2 regions of the Litorihabitans aurantiacus genome follow, and region 2 is predicted to be linked to the other one. Evidence: predicted binding sites of a transcription regulator. Region 2 holds the regulator's gene; the other holds the start of a gene.
What was found. The regulator HspR, encoded in region 2, represses chaperone genes until heat shock. The targets are predictions, from matches to a motif close to AAGTTGAGTCNNNNNGACTCAACTT.

Region 1: a site for HspR is predicted at 4,502-4,526, ahead of clpB (ATP-dependent chaperone ClpB). Genes of this name have one in related genera too.

The regions. Positions count from the first base shown of each region.
Region 1 is NZ_BSUM01000001.1:98,814-107,877, reverse strand. Features, by position in the region: gene QQK22_RS00545 (septum formation family protein) at 1-232, shown strand, start outside; gene QQK22_RS00540 (LLM class flavin-dependent oxidoreductase) at 334-1,227, opposite strand; gene clpB (ATP-dependent chaperone ClpB) at 1,848-4,454, opposite strand; gene QQK22_RS00530 (LppM family (lipo)protein) at 4,604-5,323, shown strand; gene QQK22_RS00525 (NUDIX hydrolase) at 5,320-5,748, shown strand; gene QQK22_RS00520 (Rossmann-fold NAD(P)-binding domain-containing protein) at 5,732-6,694, opposite strand; gene QQK22_RS00515 (hypothetical protein) at 6,771-7,280, shown strand; gene QQK22_RS00510 (hypothetical protein) at 7,317-8,078, opposite strand; gene QQK22_RS00505 (RNA polymerase sigma factor) at 8,075-8,647, opposite strand; gene QQK22_RS00500 (CHRD domain-containing protein) at 8,902-9,064, shown strand, end outside.
Region 2 is NZ_BSUM01000001.1:2,683,768-2,692,831, forward strand. Features, by position in the region: gene QQK22_RS12775 (AAA family ATPase) at 1-346, opposite strand, end outside; gene QQK22_RS12780 (hypothetical protein) at 372-800, opposite strand; partial or broken gene QQK22_RS19355 (helix-turn-helix domain-containing protein) at 1,246-1,422, opposite strand; gene QQK22_RS12785 (catalase) at 1,528-3,057, opposite strand; gene QQK22_RS12790 (Fur family transcriptional regulator) at 3,054-3,524, opposite strand; gene QQK22_RS12795 (hypothetical protein) at 3,608-4,507, shown strand; gene QQK22_RS12800 (heat shock protein transcriptional repressor HspR) at 4,511-4,951, opposite strand; gene QQK22_RS12805 (DnaJ C-terminal domain-containing protein) at 4,997-6,019, opposite strand; gene QQK22_RS12810 (nucleotide exchange factor GrpE) at 6,100-6,723, opposite strand; gene dnaK (molecular chaperone DnaK) at 6,720-8,591, opposite strand; gene QQK22_RS12820 (cold-shock protein) at 8,774-9,064, opposite strand, start outside.

The DNA.
Region 1 (9,064 bases), 2.6 Mb from region 2:
CGGCGCCTACCCCGGTGAGGACGCGATCATCACCGAGGCGAACGACGTCTGCTACGAGGCGGTCGTCTCCGAGATCCCCGCGGGGACCATCACCGACGACCTGAGCTTCGGTGGCTGGTTCCCCGACATCTCCGACTGGGACGACGGCGACCGGCAGGTCTCCTGCGTCCTGTACGGGGAGGACGTCGAGCTCACCGGGAGCGCGATCGCGGGGGACCTCACGGTCGGCTGAGCACACCTGGGATCCGTGTCCTCGGGCGGGCACGGTCCGGGGTCGGCACGTGACCGACCCAGACCCGTACCGGGCCGACGTCGGCCGGCGAGAGGTCGACCTCAGTCGAGCGCGGCGAGCGTCGGGGCGAGCTCCGCGATCCCTGCGTAGATCGTCTCGTCGAGGGCGAACTGCGTGTCGGGGATCGGGTCGTGGACCACGATCTCGGTGATGCCGAGCGCGGCGTGCGCGTGCGCGAAGTCCTCGAAGGCGTCGACCGAGGCGAACGCGTCCTCGGGCAGGAATCCCGTGAGCAGCACCCGTTCGATGCTCGCGGGATCGCGGTTCTCGGCGGCGCAGGCCGCCTCCAGCCGTTCCATCTGCCGCGCGATCGCCGCACGCGACTGCGCGGCGGTGCCGTCCTCGAAGGTGGCCGGGTCGCCGGTCGTGACCCACGCCTGGCCGTACCGGGCGGCGAGCTTCAGGCCGCGCGGCCCGGTCGCGGCGACGGCGAACGGCACCCGCGGGCGCTGCACGCACCCCGGGATCGTGCGCGCTTCGTGCGCCGAGAAGTACTCGCCGTCGACCGTGACGTCCGGCGTGGTCAGCAGGCGGTCGAGGTGGTCGACCAGCTCGGCGAACCGGTCGGCGCGCTGTCGCGGGGTGAGGGCCGGCAGGCCGAGCGCGGCGGCGTCGAACCCGTCCGTGCCCGCGCCGAGGCCGAGCGTGACGCGTCCGCCCGAGACGTCGTCGAGCGTCATGACGTCCTTGGCGAGGGTGACGGGGTGGCGGAAGTTCGGCGTCGTGACGAGGGTGCCGAGGCGCATCCGCTCGGTCACGGCGGCCGCCTGCGCCAGGGTGAGGAGCGCGTCGTACCAGGGTCCGTCGCGGAAGGTGCGCCAGGAGAGGTGGTCGTAGGTGTAGGCCGTCGCGAACCCGAGGTCCTCGGCCCGGCGCCAGCGGGCGACGGCCTCGGCGCGGGCGTGCACGGGCAGGATGACGGTGCTCAGACGCATCCAGCGAACCTACCGCGAGAGCTTTGCGGACCCTCCCCGAGAGGATTGTCGACGTACCCCGAGAGGATTGCCGACCCTCCCCGAGAAGATTGCCGACGTACCCCGAGTGGATCGCTGACGTATCGCGAGAGGATCGCCGACCTACCGCGAGAGCTCTACTGCCCCTCCGCGAGCGGATTACCGACATACCTCGAGGTAGCCGCCGAGCTGCCCCAGTCCCTCGAGGACGCACCCGGGGAGGGGCGACGAGGCGGTCCGGCCGGGCGCACACCGCGCCCTCGATCTCGCTCGGAGCGGCTGGCCCTCGCCCACAGCGGCTGGCGGCACCTGGTCCGATATGTCCGACCCCCTGACCTGCGGCTATACCTGACGCGAAGCCGCCTGTGCGCCGCTGGCCGCTCACAGCGAGACGCAGCCGCTGTCAGCGAGGGCCGCCGCGGACGTCGCCAGACCTCTCGCGGTAGGTCGCCAATGCTCTCGGGGTACGTCAGCAGTCCTCTCGGGAAGGGTCGGCAATCCTCTCGCGGTACGTCACCAGTCCTCTCGGGGAGGGTCGGCAATCCTCTCGCGGTACGTCAGCAAAGCTCTCGCGAAGGGGTGGGTCCTCGCGGGGGCGCCGCTCAGGCGGGCGTCAGGGTGAGGCCCTCGGCGTCGTCGGGCGCACGGTCCACGCGCACCGCGCCACCGTCGAGCACCTGCCCGCCCAGCAGCATCCGGGCCAGCGGGTCGCCGATCGAGCGCTGCACCAGCCGGCGCAGCGGCCGCGCCCCGTACGCCGGGTCGTAGCCCTCGAGCGCCAGCCACTCGCGCGCCGCGGGCGTGACCTCCAGGCGCAGCCGGCGGTCCGCCAGCCGCGCCCCGAGCCGGTCCAGCTGCAGGTCCACGATCGAGCCGAGCTCCTCCAGCGAGAGTGCGTCGAAGATCACGACGTCGTCCAGCCGGTTGAGGAACTCCGGCCGGAACGCGAGTCGCACCGCGTCCATCACGACGGCGCGCCTCGCCTCCTCCTCCAGCGTCGGGTCCACGAGGGCGTGCGACCCGAGGTTGGACGTCAGCACGAGGATCACGTTGCGGAAGTCGACCGTGCGCCCCTGCCCGTCGGTGAGCCGCCCGTCGTCGAGCACCTGCAGCAGCACGTCGAAGACCTCCGGGTGCGCCTTCTCGACCTCGTCCAGCAGCACGACCGAGTACGGCCGGCGCCGCACGGCCTCGGTGAGCTGCCCGCCCTCCTCGTACCCCACGTACCCCGGAGGCGCCCCGACCAGCCGCGCCACCGAGTGCTTCTCGCCGTACTCCGACATGTCGATCCGCACCATCGCGCGCTCGTCGTCGAACAGGAAGTCCGCGAGCGACTTCGCGAGCTCGGTCTTGCCGACACCCGTCGGCCCGAGGAACAGGAACGACCCGGTCGGCCGGTCGGGATCGGCGATGCCCGCCCGCGAGCGCCGCACGGCGTCGGACACGGCGGCGACGGCGGCGCGCTGGCCGATCAGCCGCTCGCCGAGCACGTCCTCCATCCGCAGGAGCTTCGCGGTCTCGCCCTCGAGCAGCCGGCCGGCCGGGATGCCGGTCCACATCGCCACGACCTCGGCGATCTCGTCCGTGCCGACCTTGTCCGCGATCATCGGCGCGACGGCGGAGGGCACCTCCGCCCCCTCCTCGAGCTCCGCGTCGGCGATCTCCCGCTCGACGGCGGGGATCTCCCCGTTCGCGAGTCGCCCCGCCGCGTCGTAGTCGCCCTCGCGCACCGCCCGGTCGTAGGCCGTGCGCAGCTCGTCGAGCCGCACGCGCAGGTCCCCGACCCGGTTCGTCCCGGCCTTCTCCGCCTCCCAGCGCGCGGTCAGGCCCGCGAGCTCCTCCGAACGGTCCGCGATGTCGCGGCGCAGCTTCTCCAGTCGCTCGAGGGTCGCCTCGTCCCGGGAGTCGCTGTCGCCACCCTCGGACAGGTAGGCCTCCTCCATCCGCAGGCGGTCGACGGCGCGGCGCAGCACGTCGATCTCCACCGGCGAGGAGTCGAGCTCCATCCGCAGGCGCGAGGCGGCCTCGTCCACGAGGTCGATCGCCTTGTCGGGCAGCTGCCGGCCGGTGATGTAGCGGTCGGACAGCGTCGCGGCGGCCACGAGCGCGCCGTCGGAGATCGTGACCTTGTGGTGCGCCTCGTAGCGCGGCGCGATCCCGCGCAGGATCGCCACCGTGTCCTCGACCGAGGGCTCCCCCACGAACACCTGCTGGAAGCGCCGCTCGAGCGCGGGGTCCTTCTCGATGTTCTCGCGGAACTCGTCGAGAGTCGTGGCACCGATCATGCGCAGCTCACCGCGCGCGAGCATCGGCTTGAGCATGTTGGAGGCGTCCATCGCGCCCTCGCTCGCGCCGGCGCCCACGACCGTGTGCAGCTCGTCGATGAACGTGACGACCTCGCCGTCGCTCCCCCGGATCTCCTCGAGCACGGCCTTGAGCCGCTCCTCGAACTCGCCGCGGTACTTCGCGCCGGCGATCATCGAGCCGAGGTCGAGCGAGATCAGGCGCTTGCCGCGCAGGGACTCGGGCACGTCGCCGTCGACGATCCGCTGCGCCAGCCCCTCGACGACCGCCGTCTTGCCGACGCCCGGCTCACCGATGAGCACCGGGTTGTTCTTGGTGCGGCGCGAGAGCACCTGCACCACGCGCCGGATCTCGGAGTCGCGCCCGATCACGGGGTCGATGCGCCCCTCGCGGGCGCGGGCGGTGAGGTCCTGGCCGTACTTGTCGAGCGCCTGGAACGTCCCCTCGGGGTCGGGTGACGTGACGCGCCCCTGACGCACCGACGGCAGCGCGGCGACGAGCGCGTCGCGCGACGTCCCGGCCGAGCGCAGGATCTCGCCCGCGCTGCCGGTGTCGGCGGCCAGCGCGAGCAGCAGGTGCTCGGTCGAGACGTAGTCGTCGCCGAGCGCACGGGCCTCCTCGCCCGCCTGGGAGACGACGGCGAGGAGAGCGCGCGAGGGCTGCGGCTGCGCCGTCGTGGCGCCGCGCGCCCCGGGCAGGGTCGCCGCGACGCCGTCGGCCCGGCGGGCGACCTCCCCCAGATCGGTCCCCTGCGCGGTCAGGAGCGCGACGGCGATCCCGTCGGCCTGCTCCAGCAGCGCGGACAGCAGGTGGACGGGTTCGAGATGGGGGTTGCCCGCCCGCGTGGCACGGCCGAGCGCGGCGGCCACCGCCTCCTGCGACCTGGTCGTCAGCTTGTCGTTCACGGTGTCCTCCCGGCACGGATCGTCTGGTGCTCAGGTCAACCGGGTCGAAGTTGAGTCTATTCCGCTCAACCCTGCTCGACCCCGACGGCAGGCGTCCCAGCCCGCGTGTGGACGTGCCCGGCGTCCCACCGTTGTGTCACGATTCGGTCATGCACAGGCCTCGGATCCGTGGGATCACCGCCGCCCTGGCCGCCGTCGTCGCCCTCGTCGCGCTGACCGGATGCGTCCGCACGGACGCCGATCTGACCGTCTCGCGCGCCAACACCGTGACCGGCGACATCCTGATCCTCGGTCAGCTCGCCGACGAGAGCGAGGCCGCCCAGCAGGCCGTGGTCGGGCAGGTCACGGCCATCGAGACGCGGGCGCTCCCCGGCCTGCGCGACCGCACCGGCGTCACCGCCGCAGCGGTCAGCCCCGAGCCCGGCTGGTACGGCACGTCGCTCGAGCTCGACGCCGTCCCGATCACCGACCTCGCGCTCGGCGGCACCCCGCTCATCACGCGCGACGGCGACGACTTCGTCGTCTCCGGCGTGATCGACGTGAGCACGCAGTCCGACGTCCCGGCCCCCGCCGCCGAGGGCGAGCCGCGACCCGGCGCTCCCGAGTCCACCGTGCGCGTCTCCCTGACGTTCCCCGGCGTGATCGAGGAGGTGCGCGGGAGCGCCGAGCTCGCCGAGGTCGACGGCACGACCGTCACCTGGACCACCACCTACGACACCCCGCTGACGTTGGACGCGACCGCCTCGGCGACCTCCTCGGCGTTCCCCGACTGGATCTGGACCGGCCTGGCGTGGGGCGCCGGGATCCTCGTGGCGCTCGCCGTCGCCGGCCTGATCACGGTCGGGATCCGCAGCCGTCACGACGGGTGAGCACCCCGGCGCGCACGATCGTCGTGGCCGCCGGCGTGCTGCACGACGGCGCCGGCCGCGTCCTGCTCGTGCGTAAGCGCGGCACCACCGCCTACATGCAGCCGGGAGGCAAGCCGGACGACGGCGAGCGCCCGGACCGCGCGCTCGTGCGGGAGGTCGCGGAGGAGCTGGGGCTGACGGTCGACGTCGACCGGTTGGCGCCGCTCGGCTCGTTCACGGCCGACGCCGCGAACGAGCCCGGGCACGGTGTGCTCGCCCACGCGTGGGCGGTCCGCCTGACGCCGCAGGAGGTCGACGCCGTCGCCCCGGCCGCCGAGATCGACGACGCCGTGTGGGTCACGCCCGCGCAGGCCCACGAGCTGCCGCTCGCGCCGCTGACGGCGCTGCACCTGCTCGCGCTGGTGCCCCTCACCCCAGGGCGCTGAGGACCTCCGCCTCCTGCGCCGGAGTCAGCCCGGAGCGTCGGTCGCGATCGATCCCGCGGGCGACCTCGTCCGCGAGGGTGCGCCGCACGGTCTCGCCCAGCGGCCGCAGCCTCCCGCCGGAGGCGCGGAACCTCGCGCCGGACCGCCGGGCGAAGCCGGCGTCCGCGAGCGGCAGCCACAGCGGGAGCGAGCGCGGACCGGCCCAGTACCGCACGTCGTGCGCGAGCAGCGCCTCGTCGTCCGCCTCGACCAGCGCCCCGCGGTGCCCGGTCGCCTCACTCACCACGCGCAGGAGGTCGGCCATCGGGTCGGCGTGCCCGACGGCGTCGACCACCCCCGCCAGGCCTGTGCGCCCGGCGTCGGCGAGCCAGGCGGCGAGGTCGGAGACGTCGATCACCTGGACGTGACGCCCCGACATCCGCGGGACGAGGACGTCGCCGCCGCGGGCCAGGCGCGCCGACCAGTACCCGAACCGGTCGCTCGGATCGCCGGGGCCGACGATCAGGCCGGGACGCGCGACGAGGAGGCGCCCGTCGAGGTGGCGCGCGGTGACGCGCTCGGCGGCGACCTTGGCGTCGGGGTAGGCCGCCAGGTCGGCGGGTTCGACGACGTCCGCCGACTCGTCGGCGCCGACCGTGCCGTGACCCCGGTAGACCGAGACCGAGGAGACGAGGGTCCAGTGCGCGGCCCGCTCGGCGAGCGCCTCGACCGCCGGACCCACGAGATCGGGCTCGTAGGCCAGCTCGACGACCTCGTCCCAGTCGCCGCGCACGTCGTCGTAGGCGCCCGGTGATCGCCGGTCGGCCGCCACGAGCCGGGCACCGTCCGGCACCTCGCCCGACTCACCCCGGGCCAGGCAGACCACGTCGTCACCCCCGGCCACCAGCTGGCGGACGATCGCCCGACCGAGCCATGCCGTTCCACCCAGCACCAGGACCCGTCGCATCCGTCGAGTGAACCAGAGTCCGGCGCGGTGCGTCCCACGTCTCGCGCGCCCGGCCGGAGCCCCCTAGCGTGGGCGGATGAGCGAGGTGATCGCGCGGCAGCAGCCACAGCCCCGGTGGCTGTACGTGATGCTGTTCCTCTACACCGCGATCCTCGCGCGATGGGTCGGTGCCTTCTTCGACCTCCCCTGGTACTGGGCGGCGGCGGTCGCCGCCGTGGTCATGGCCTCCGGCACGTGGCTCGTCCACGCCCGCACCACCACGGCCCTCGTCGTCACCCCCGACGCGATGGTCCTGCGACGTCGCCTCCGCCCGCGCACGATCGACCGCACCGCGATCCTCGCCGTCCGCACCGACGTCCCCGGTCGCCCCACCTGGTCCAGCCAGGTACTCATCGACACGACCGACGGCACGATCGAGCTGCCCCGGTTCGACGAGCCGACCATGGCCGAGATCGTCCAGCGGCTGCAGGACTGGTCCGGCACGGCCGACCCCGAGGAGGCGCCTGAGCCGCCCCGCACCCCGTCCGGGGGCGCGGACGAGCGCGACGGCAGTGGCGGCTTCAGCGGACCGATCTACCTGGGCTGATCCCCTCGGCCGACACAGCCGGCCGGACGCCGCGACTCACCCGCGGTCGTCGACCGCCTCGGGCAGCGCCGCCGCGGTCACCACGCCGCCGTCGGCCTGGCGGATCTCGAGCCGGTCCACCTCGGCCCGCATCACGGCGGCGTTCATCCGGCAGTCGATCGCGACGGCGGATCCGAGGAACGAGCCGGAGTCGTACTCGCGCCCGTCGTCCCCGATGAGGACGACGTCGTAGCCCTCCCCCGGCGGCAGCCCCTCGACCTCGAGCACCGTCTCGGTGCCCCACGTGTGCGCCACGAGCACGGCGTCGATGCTGGCGCCGTCGACGGCGGCGGGACCGCCGTCGAGATCGACGTCCTCGACCGCGCCGAGCGTCCCGGGCGGGCCCTGCGGCGGTGAGGCCTCCGGGGCGGGGGCGCGGAAACCGGCGCCCAGCAGGCCGCCGACGGCGAGCGCGGCACCCGCCGCGACGCAGGCCGCGAGCGCCCACGGGCCGGTGCGGCGCCGCGCCCGCCCGGCCACCGGTCGTGCCGCGACCGCCGTCGCCCCCTCGGCAGGTACCGCACCGACACCCACCACCCGCTCACGAAGGTCGCCCGACGGCGCCTGCTCGCGCCAGGCGGGCACGTCGCGCCCGAGCGCGTCCGCGACACCCCCGAGCGCCTCGAGCTCGGCACCGACCGCGGGGTCGGCCGCCGCGAGTGCCGCCAGGGCCTCCCGCTCGGACTCGTCCAGGTCGCCGGCGAGGGCACCGGCGATCAGCGCGGCGGTCCGCGCGTCGATCTCCCGGTCCTGGCTCATCGCTCATCCTCCCGCTCCTGCTGCTCGTACCGCTCCTGCTCCTCGAGGTGCTTCCGCAGCGCCCGGAGCCCGTAGAACGCCCGGGTCCGCAGTGTCGCCACGGGCACGCCGAGCTCCTGCGACAGGTCGCCGTAGCTCGTGCCCACCACGTGGATGGCGACGACGACGCGGCGGTGCTCCGGCGTCAGCGTCGCCAGTGCCTGGAGCATCGCGAGCTGCTCGACCGGGTCGTGCGGCCCGGGGGCGACGACCTCCGGTACCGCCTCGTCCGCCACCGGGACGGGCACACGCGCGCCACGGCGGTAGCTGTCGGTGATGACGTTGCGCGCGATCGCGAACAACCAGGTCCGCAGGCTGCCCCGGCCGGCGTCGAAGGAGTCCCGGGCGCGCCACGCGCGCAGGAACGTCTCCTGCACGCACTCCTCGGCGGTGCCGCGGTCGCGCACCGCGTTCAGCGTGAACCCGAACAGCTCGGCCCCGTGCCGGTCGTACGCGTCGGCGACGTCGAAGTGGCCGGGTGCCACGCCGTCGGGCAGGGCGGCCTCACGTGGGTCGCTCAGGGGGATCACGCTCCTGGTCGCTGGCACCGGCACCGGTCGCGTCATCGTAAGCATGCTCCACCTCCCCGCTCACCGACGCCGCCCCTCGGCGTCCACCAGGGTCTACGGAGCGCGGCCGCGACCCGTTCATCGCCCGGCCCGGATCGCCGTCGGAAATTTTTCTCGCACTTTTTTCTGAACGGGATGAACACGGCGGGCGTGACCTGCGTAACACCTGGTGTTCCAGGCGCACCGTCGCCCTCCCCGCCACGAGAGGTACGAGCATGACGACGCAGACCCCCACCCCCCGCCGCGCACCCCGCCGCGCCGCGCTCATCGGCATCGCGAGCGCCGGCGCCGTCGGCCTCATGATGGCCGCCGCGCCCGCGAACGCCGACACCGAGGTCGCCGAGCCCGACAGCTTCACCAGCGCCTACACCGTGTGGG
Region 2 (9,064 bases):
TGTAGAACGCGTGCATCGTCTCCGCCCGCAGGAAGAACCCCTTCTTCGAGGCACCAGCGCCGCGCACCACGCGCAGGTGTTCTCCCAGCGACGACTCGCTCGGTCGCGAGGCGTGCTGCGCCCCGGTCGAGCCGCCCTCGGCGTTCAGCCCGTAGGCGATCGCGAGCGCCTCCACCAGCGTCGACTTCCCCGACCCGTTCTCCCCGGTGATCACGGTGACGGGCCCGAGCTCGAGCCCGTCGGTCAGCACCTGGCGGACGGCGGGCAGCGTCGCGGGCCAGACGTCGGGCGGCGCGACGGCGAGCGGATCGGCCTCGATCCGCCGGACCGGGAGCGCGGCTCTCATGGGCGGCACCTCGTCCGAGGCGGCATCAGAAGATCCCGACACTTCCCAGGAGGTCGCCGCACGCATCGACGATGCGTCTCGCCTCGGCCGGTGCGTCGTCGACCTCGGACACCGTCGCGGCGTCCCCGGCGACCTGGGGATACTCGAGCTCGTTCCGACGCCGCCGGAGCACGGCGAAGGGACGCATCCCATCTCCGAACTGCGCCACCGCTGCGCGTTCGACGGCGAGATGGCCGCCGCGGCTGGTGGGGCGCAGGCCTTCCTGCTGCAGCACGGCCGAGAGTGCCTGGCGAGCGGCGTCGTAGGCGAGGACGTACGCCGAGTCGGCATCCGTCGTCGCGAGCGCCTCGGCGCTCAGGAGCGTGCGACTCGCTCTCGCCAGGAGCGGAACGCCGTCGGACGCCGCGCCGACCACCTGCTGCAGCTCTCCGTCGGCGAGCAGCCGCTCGATCACAGGCGCGCCCCGGGTCCACCTCGTCGTCCGGCTCCCCCTCGGTCCGCTCCCGCGACACGACGACCACGTGCGGAGCGGACCGTATCTCGGCGGAGAGGGGGTCCGCAGCCTCTCCCCAGCTCTCCGACGTCCTGATGACCGGGTTGACCTCGATGGCGAGCCGGCGCGCCGAGCGATCGGCGGCGTCGTAGACCTCGGCCCTCGCCACGTCCCCCACGACCAGGACGTCGACGTCCTGCGGAGGTCGTCCAGCTTCGCCGAGGTAGCGCGCCGCCCAGGACCCGAAGATCAGCACGACTTCTGCCCCGAGGTCGGAGAACTCCTCGGCCATGATCTGGCGCGGACCGAACGTGACGGCGACGAGGTCGGTGAGTGCGCGTGCGCCGGGATGGCCGGTCGCCGCGCGGACGAGGCGGTTGCGGCCGAGACTCCTACTCTCCACCACTCCCGCCTCCTCCAGACGCGCGACCTCACGATGGACGGTCGAGAGCGGGACCGCGAGCCGCTGCGACAGCTCGCTGAGCCCGAACTCGTCGTCCGGGTGCAGAAGAACGGTGGCGAGCATCTCGGCCTGCGCTCGCGACCGAAAGATCGGGAGCAGCGGAGGAGGCTGAGTTCTCATAGACGGAAGATATCTTCCGCTCAAGGGAAACAACAACGGTCGCGGACGACCGAACCCCCGCGGCCGGTGGGCCCCGGGGGTTCGGTCACACACGCGTGAGGAGGATCAGCCCTGCGTCACCAGGTCCTCGTCCACCTCGGTGCTCGGCGAGGAGTTCCCCGCCGTGCCGAGCTCGCCGCGACGCAGTGCCTCGCGCACCACGGTCTCCACGCGGGAGCCGAGCTCGGCGTCGACGTTGCTCCAGTACGCCAGCGCCTTCACGAGGATCGGCTCGGACACGCCCCCGAGCAGGTGCCCGGAGATGTTGCCGACGAGGCGGTCGCGCGCCGCGTCGTCGAGCACCTCGCGCACCAGCGTGCCGGCCTGGCCGAAGTCGTCGTCGGCCTCGCGCAGCGTGTAGGCCTGGCGCACGAACTCGGAGTCGGTCGTCCAGGAGTCGGTCTCCGTGACGGCCGAGGGGTCGGCGTGCGGGCCGCCGTAGCTGTTCGGCGCGTAGACCGGGCGGTCGGCCGGGTAGTTCTCGGTCCGCATCGCCCCGGCCTGGCTGTAGGAGCTCGCCGGCACCTTCGGCGCGTTGACCGGCACGTGGGAGTAGTTCGCGCCGATGCGGTAGCGGTGCGCGTCCGCGTAGGAGAACACGCGGCCGAGCAGCATCTTGTCCGGCGAGAGGCCGATCCCCGGCACGAGGTTCGACGGCGCGAACGCCGCCTGCTCGATCTCCGCGAAGAAGTCCTCCGGGTTGCGGTTGAGCTCGAGCGTCCCGACCTCGATGAGCGGGTAGTCCTTCTGGGACCAGACCTTCGTCAGGTCGAACGGGTTGAAGCGGTAGTCGTTCGCCTCGTCGTAGGGCATGACCTGCACGTGCAGGGTCCACGTCGGGAACTCGCCCCGGTCGATCGCCTCGACGAGGTCGCGGCGGTGGTAGTCGCCGTCGACCCCGGCCATCTCGTCGGCGTCGTCCTGGCTGAAGAACTCGATGCCCTGGTCGGTCTTGAAGTGGTACTTGACCCAGAACTTCTCACCCTCGGCGTTGACCCACTGGAAGGTGTGCGAGCCGAAGCCGTCCATGTGGCGCCACGTGCGCGGGATGCCGCGGTCACCCATGAGCCACGTGACCTGGTGGGCGGAGGCGGGCACCTGCGTCCAGAAGTCCCACTGCATGTTGTTGTCGCGCAGCCCGGTGTCGCTGCGGCGCTTCTGGCTGTGGATGAAGTCGGGGAACTGGATGGTGTCGCGGATGAAGAACACCGGGGTGTTGTTGCCCACGAGGTCGTAGTTGCCCTCGGAGGTGTAGAACTTCAACGCGAAGCCGCGCGGGTCGCGCCACGTGTCGGGGCTGCCCTGCTCACCTGCGACGGTCGAGAACCGCGCCAGCATCGGCGTCTCGGTGCCGGGCTGGAACAGCGCAGCCTTCGTGTAGCGCGAGACGTCCTTGCTCACGCGCAGGGTGCCGAACGCGCCGCCGCCCTTGGCGTGCACCACGCGCTCCGGCACGCGCTCGCGGTTGAAGTGCGCGAGCTTCTCGATCAGGTAGTGGTCGTGCAGCAGGATCGGGCCGTTCGGGCCGACGGTGAGCGAGTTCTGGTCGCTCCCGACCGGGGCTCCGAAGTCGTTGGTCGTGCGAGGGGTGCTCATACCGTTCCTTCCTGCAGGGGTGACGCCGCAGCCGGGGTCGGCTCGGGCGCGTGGTGCTGGCACCGGGAGCAGAGCCCCCAGTAGGTCACCTCCGACTCCGCGAGCGCGAAGCCGTGGTCGATGGCGGGCTGGAGGCACACCGTGTGCCCGACGGCGCAGGGCACGTCCACGATGAGGCCGCACCTCCGGCACACCAGGTGGTGGTGGTTGTCGCCGAGGTCGAGCTCGTACCTGGCGCTCCTGGCCCCGGTGGGGTCGACGCGGCGCACGAGCGCGGCGTCGGTCAGCGCGTTCAGGACGTCGTAGATCGCCTGGGTCGAGACGGAGTCCAGGCTCGTGCGCACGTCGCGCGCGATCTCCTCGGCGCTCGCGTGCGGCAACCGACGCAGCGTCGCCACGACGGCGAGGCGGGGCCGGGTGGCACGCAGGCCCCGATCCCGCAGCAGCGCCGTGTCGAGAGCCTCCATGACCGCGACGGTACGGAGATATCTGGAACGTTTCCAGTATGGGGACCCTCACCTCCTGCCTCACCCGACCTACGCTGACCCGTATGAGCGCCTACCCCGACTACCTCCCGCTCGGCCCCGCCCCGCGCCCCACCAGCGGCGAGGAGCTGCACGCCCGCGTGGTCGCGACCGCGCGACAGCAGGGGTTCGGCGGCGCGTTCGAGGCCGGTATGGAGGCGATCCTGGCCGGCACGACGATCGTGCTCGACGGCGACGACGTCGCCTCCGCCGCGGTGGACGCGACCGGCGTCGTGATCCCCGAGTCGGCCCTGACGTCGACCGATGCACACGACACGGCCGATCTGGCCGACTCCGCCAACCTCGAGAACCTCCCCGCCGTCGTCGGCGAGACGCCCGGGATCCTCCGCGTCGGCACGTTCCGCGCCCACCCGCTCACGGTGGCCGACGTCGCGATCGACGTCGACGCCGAGGTGCGCGACCTGCCGATCCGCTGGATCGACGCGGCGGACGGGAGCGTCGGCGTCGAACCCCTGCCGCCCACCGAGGCCGCCCCCGTGACCGGCCACCTGCGCATCAGCGCGCCGCAGCAGGCGGTGGTCGACGCCGTGCGCCGGATCGCGACGGCGCAGGCGGCCGCGCAGGGCCTGACGCTCGTCCGGCTCGACGTCGAGCTCACGTCGGTGGGTCCGCGCGAGGTGAGCCTGCGCGCCGAGGCGAAGCTGCGGCGCGGCATCCTGTCGGCCTCCGCGCACGCCACCGGCCGGGCGTCGGTCGACGACGCGCTGGTGCTGCGGTTCGCCGACGTGAGCCTGGGGAGTGCGAACCCCATCGTGGCGGGGCTGCTCGCCGTCGCGCGCGGGCGGGTGCGCGAGGCGACGGCGCGGCCGATCGACCTCGCGGAGCAGCTGCCGCCCGGCGTGCGCGTCAGCGGCGTGCAGCTCGAGGCCGGGGAGCACCTGCGCCTGAGCGCCCGGCTCAGCTGAGTCTCAGCGCCCGGGCCGCCAGAGCACGAGCGCGCCCGAGGTGCGCACGACGCCGGAGCCGGCCTCCGCCGTCGGGCGCGTGCGGGCGCGGCGACCGCGGGGGACGGACTCGACGTCGCCCGTGGTGCTCGCGGCGAAGACGCGCGAGCCGGGGTCGATGACCGACCGGAGGCCCTCGAGCGCCGCGAGCAGCGCCGCGTTCTCGCGCTGCAGCGCCAGGATGCGGCTGATGCCCTCGAGGTTGACCCCCTCGAGTGAGAGCCGCTGGACCTCGCGCAGCGCTGCGACGTCGCGCAGCGAATAACGACGGCCGCGCCCCGCGGTGCGGTGCGGTACCACGAGGCCGAGGCGGTCGTACTGGCGCAGCGTCTGCGCGTGCATCCCGGCGAGCTCGGCCGCGGCGGACACGGTGAGGACCGGGGCGTCGTAGGACCTGTCGGCCATCGCTGCTCCTCCCTTCCCGTGTCCGTCGCTCGAGCGGCGGGCTTCCTAGTGCGCGGCCGAGCCGGCCAGTCCCGAGCGCGGGTCGGCGTCCGCCGTCGCCTCGGCGAACGCCTCGACGGCGGCGCGCGCCGCGTCGCTGAGCCGCTCGGGGACGGCGACCTGGATGGTGACGATGAGGTCGCCGTCGCCCTTGCTGCTGCGGACGCCCTTGCCGCGCACCCGCAGGCGCTTGCCCGACGGCGAGCCCTCCGGCACTCGCACGCGCACCGATCCGCCGTCGAACGTCGGCACCGTGATGGTCGCACCGAGCGCCGCCTCCGCGAAGGTGACGGGCACGGTCAGGGCGAGGTTCGCGCCGTCGATCGAGAAGACCGGGTGGGGCGAGACGGTCACGGCGACCATGAGGTCGCCCGGCGCGCCGCCGTGCTGACCCGGGCGGCCCTTGCCGCGCAGGCGGATCTTCTGACCGTCACGCACCCCGGCGGGGATGCGGACCGTCGTCGACCTGCCCTCGACCGAGACCGGCATCTCGCCGCCCTCGACCGCGAGCCGGAACGGCAGCGTGAGCGTGGCGTTCAGGTCGGCGCCCTGCTCCGGTCCGCCGAAACCGGCGCGACGCCGGCCGCCGGGGCCGCCGGCCCCGGGCGCACCCCCGCCGAACATCCCCGAGAGGATGTCCTCGAAGCTGCCGGCACCGGCGCCGCCGAAGCGGCCGCCGCCGGGCGCACCGCCCGGCGCCCCCTGGCCGCCGCCGAACACCCCGCCGAACAGGTCCTCGAAGCTCGCACCGCCCCCGGCGCCGCCGGCCCCCGCGGTGAAGCGGGGACCGCCGCCGGCCATGGCGCGCAGGCCGTCGTACTGCTTGCGCTGCTCGGGGTCCGACAGGACGGCGTACGCCTCGCCGATCTCCTTGAACCGCGCCTCCGCCTTCGCGTCGCCGGGGTTCTGGTCCGGGTGGTGGGTCCGGGCCAGCTTGCGGTAGGCCTTCTTGACAGCGGCGTCGTCGGCGTCCTTGGGCACGCCGAGCATGGCGTAGAAGTCCTTCTCCAACCAGTCCTGGCCGCTCACGGGCGCCTCCTCACGTCATCCATCGGGTGTCGGGAAACCTCTCGGCGAGAGTCAGCAAACCTCTCGCGGATCATGGTGGGTCACTCGGGGCCGGTGACGCCCACGCGCGCCGGGCGGATCACGGCCGTGCCGCGACGGTAGCCGGGCTGGGCCACCATCGTGATCGTGGTCGCCGTGGCCTCGGCCGACGTGGCGTGCATGAGCGCCTCGTGGTGGGCGGGGTCGAACTCGTCGCCCACCTCGCCGAACCGCTCGACGCCGAACCGCGAGCTCAGCACCTGCTCGAGCTTCTCGGCCACCGCGAGGAACGGTCCCGTGAGGTCACCGTGCTGGCGGGCCAGCGCGATGTCGTCGAGCACCGGCACGACCGCCTCGACGACGTCGGCCGCCCCGCGCTCGCGCGCCGCCGCCTCCTGCTCGCGCGACCGCTTCACGAACGCGTTGTGGCGCTGCTCGGCGTTGTAGGCGTCGGCCTTGGCGCGGGCGAGCTGGTCCTGCAGGTCCAGCACCTCGGCGGCCCGGGCGTCCTCCGCGGGAGCGGCCGCGCCCTCGGCGTCGCCCTCACCCGCGGCACCCGACGGCGGGGCGGTGCTCTGGTCCGCCCCGCCGTCGGCCGCGTCACGGCGCTCGTACGTCTCCGGATCCATGCGCCGCTTGTCGCGGATCACGGGCTCCGGCTGCTCCTCGTACGAGGCGCCGCTCACTTCTTGTCGTCCTCGTCCTCGACGACCTCGGCGTCCACGACGTCCTCGTCCGCCGGGGCGTCCTGCGGCTGGGCCCCAGCGGCACCGTCGGCACCCGCGGGGGCGCCGTCGGCGTCGGCCTGGGCGTAGAGCGCCTGGCCGATCTTCTGGCTGACCTCGGACAGCGTCGCGGTCGCGGACTTCACGGCCTCGACGTCGGTGCCCTCGAGCGCGGTGCGCACCCCGGCGACGGCCTCGCGGACCTCGGAGGCGACGTCCTCGGGCAGCTTCTCGGCGTTCTCGGTGAGCAGCTTCTCGGTGGAGTAGGCGAGGTTCTCCGCGGTGTTGCGGACCTCGGCCTCCTCGCGGCGCGCGGCGTCCTCGGCGGCGTGCGCCTCGGCCTCCTTGATCATGCGGTCGATCTCCTCCTTCGGGAGGGCCGAGCCACCGGTGATCGTCATCGACTGCTCCTTGCCCGTGCCACGGTCCTTGGCGGACACGTGCACGATGCCGTTCGCGTCGATGTCGAAGGTCACCTCGATCTGCGGCAGACCGCGCGGCGCCGGCGCGATGCCGGTCAGCTCGAACGTGCCGAGCGCCTTGTTGTCCGCGGCGAAGTCGCGCTCACCCTGGTAGACCTGGATCAGCACGGAGGGCTGGTTGTCCTCGGCCGTGGAGAAGACCTCGCTGCGCTTGGTCGGGATCGCCGTGTTGCGCTCGATGAGCTTCGTCATCACGCCGCCGCGGGTCTCGATGCCGAGCGAGAGCGGCGTGACGTCGATCAGCAGGACGTCCTTGCGGTCACCCTTGATGACGCCGGCCTGGAGCGCGGCGCCGACGGCGACGACCTCGTCCGGGTTCACGCCCTTGTTGGGCTCGCGGCCGCCGGTGAGGCCCTTGACGACCTCGGTGACGGCGGGCATGCGGGTGGAGCCACCGACGAGCACGACGTGGTCGATGTCGTCGACCTTGATGCCGGCGTCCTCGATAACCTTGCGGAACGGTGCCTTGGTGCGCTCGAGCAGGTCGGAGGTCATCTGCTCGAACTGGGCGCGGGAGAGCTTCTCCTCGAGGTGGATCGGGCCGTTCTCCGTCATGGAGAGGTACTGCAGCGAGATCGTGGTCGACGTCGCCGAGGACAGCTCCTTCTTGGCGGTCTCGGCGGCCTCGCGCAGGCGCTGCAGGGCGATCTTGTCCTTGGACAGGTCGACGCCGTAGGCGTTCTTCACCTGGCTGACGAGCCACGCGACGATGGCGGCGTCCCAGTCGTCACCACCGAGGCGGTTGTCACCGCTGGTGGCGCGCACCTGGATGGTGGAGAAGTCGTCCTCGTCCTTGCCGACCTCGAGGAGCGAGACGTCGAACGTGCCGCCGCCCAGGTCGAAGACCAGGATGAGCTCGTCCTCCTTGCCGCGCTCGAGGCCGTAGGCCAGCGCGGCCGCGGTCGGCTCATTGACGATGCGCAGCACGTTGAGGCCGGCGACCTGACCGGCGTCCTTCGTCGCCTGGCGCTCGGCGTCGTTGAAGTAGGCCGGGACGGTGATGACCGCGTCGGTGACGGGCTCGCCCAGGTAGGACTCGGCGTCCTTCTTCAGCTTGCCGAGGATGCGCGCGGAGATCTCCTGCGCGCTGTAGGACTTGTCGTCGATCGCCTGGGTCCAGTCGGTGCCCATGTGGCGCTTGACGGAGGAGATCGTGCGGTCGACGTTCGTGACGGCCTGACGCTTGGCGACCTCGCCGACGAGGACCTCGCCGGACTTGGAGAACGCGACGACGGACGGCGTGGTGCGCGCGCCCTCGGCGTTCGCGATGACGGTGGGCTCGCCGCCCTCGAGGACCGAGACGACGGAGTTGGTGGTTCCGAGGTCGATGCCGACTGCTCGTGCCATGTCTGTACTGCTCCTTCCGGACGCCGCCACGGATCCCGCGGGCGTCCACCTTGAGTCTGCCGTGCTCAAGTCTGCGCCCCCGGGTCGGAGCCGTCAAGTGAACTTGAGCCTGCCTGACTCAACCTCGATGGCGTACGAGCTATTCCGTCAGCTCGGCGGGCGACCGGACCCCCGCCACGCGTTCAGTCGAGCTCGACCCGGTCCGCCTGGGGGCCGCGGTCGCTCTGACGGACCTGGTACCGGACGCGGTCGCCCTCCTGCAGCCCGTCCACGCCGCGCACCCCGGAGATGTGGACGAAGAGGTCGTCCCCACCCGCGTCGGGGACGATGAACCCGAATCCCCGGTCGACGTCGAACCGCGCCACGACACCCGACCCGCCGCGCACGGGGGCGGATCGGTCCGGGCGCTGCCGGTCCGGGCGCTGCCGGTGCCCCGCCGGAGCGCCACGCCCGGCTCCCGCGGACGGACGGCG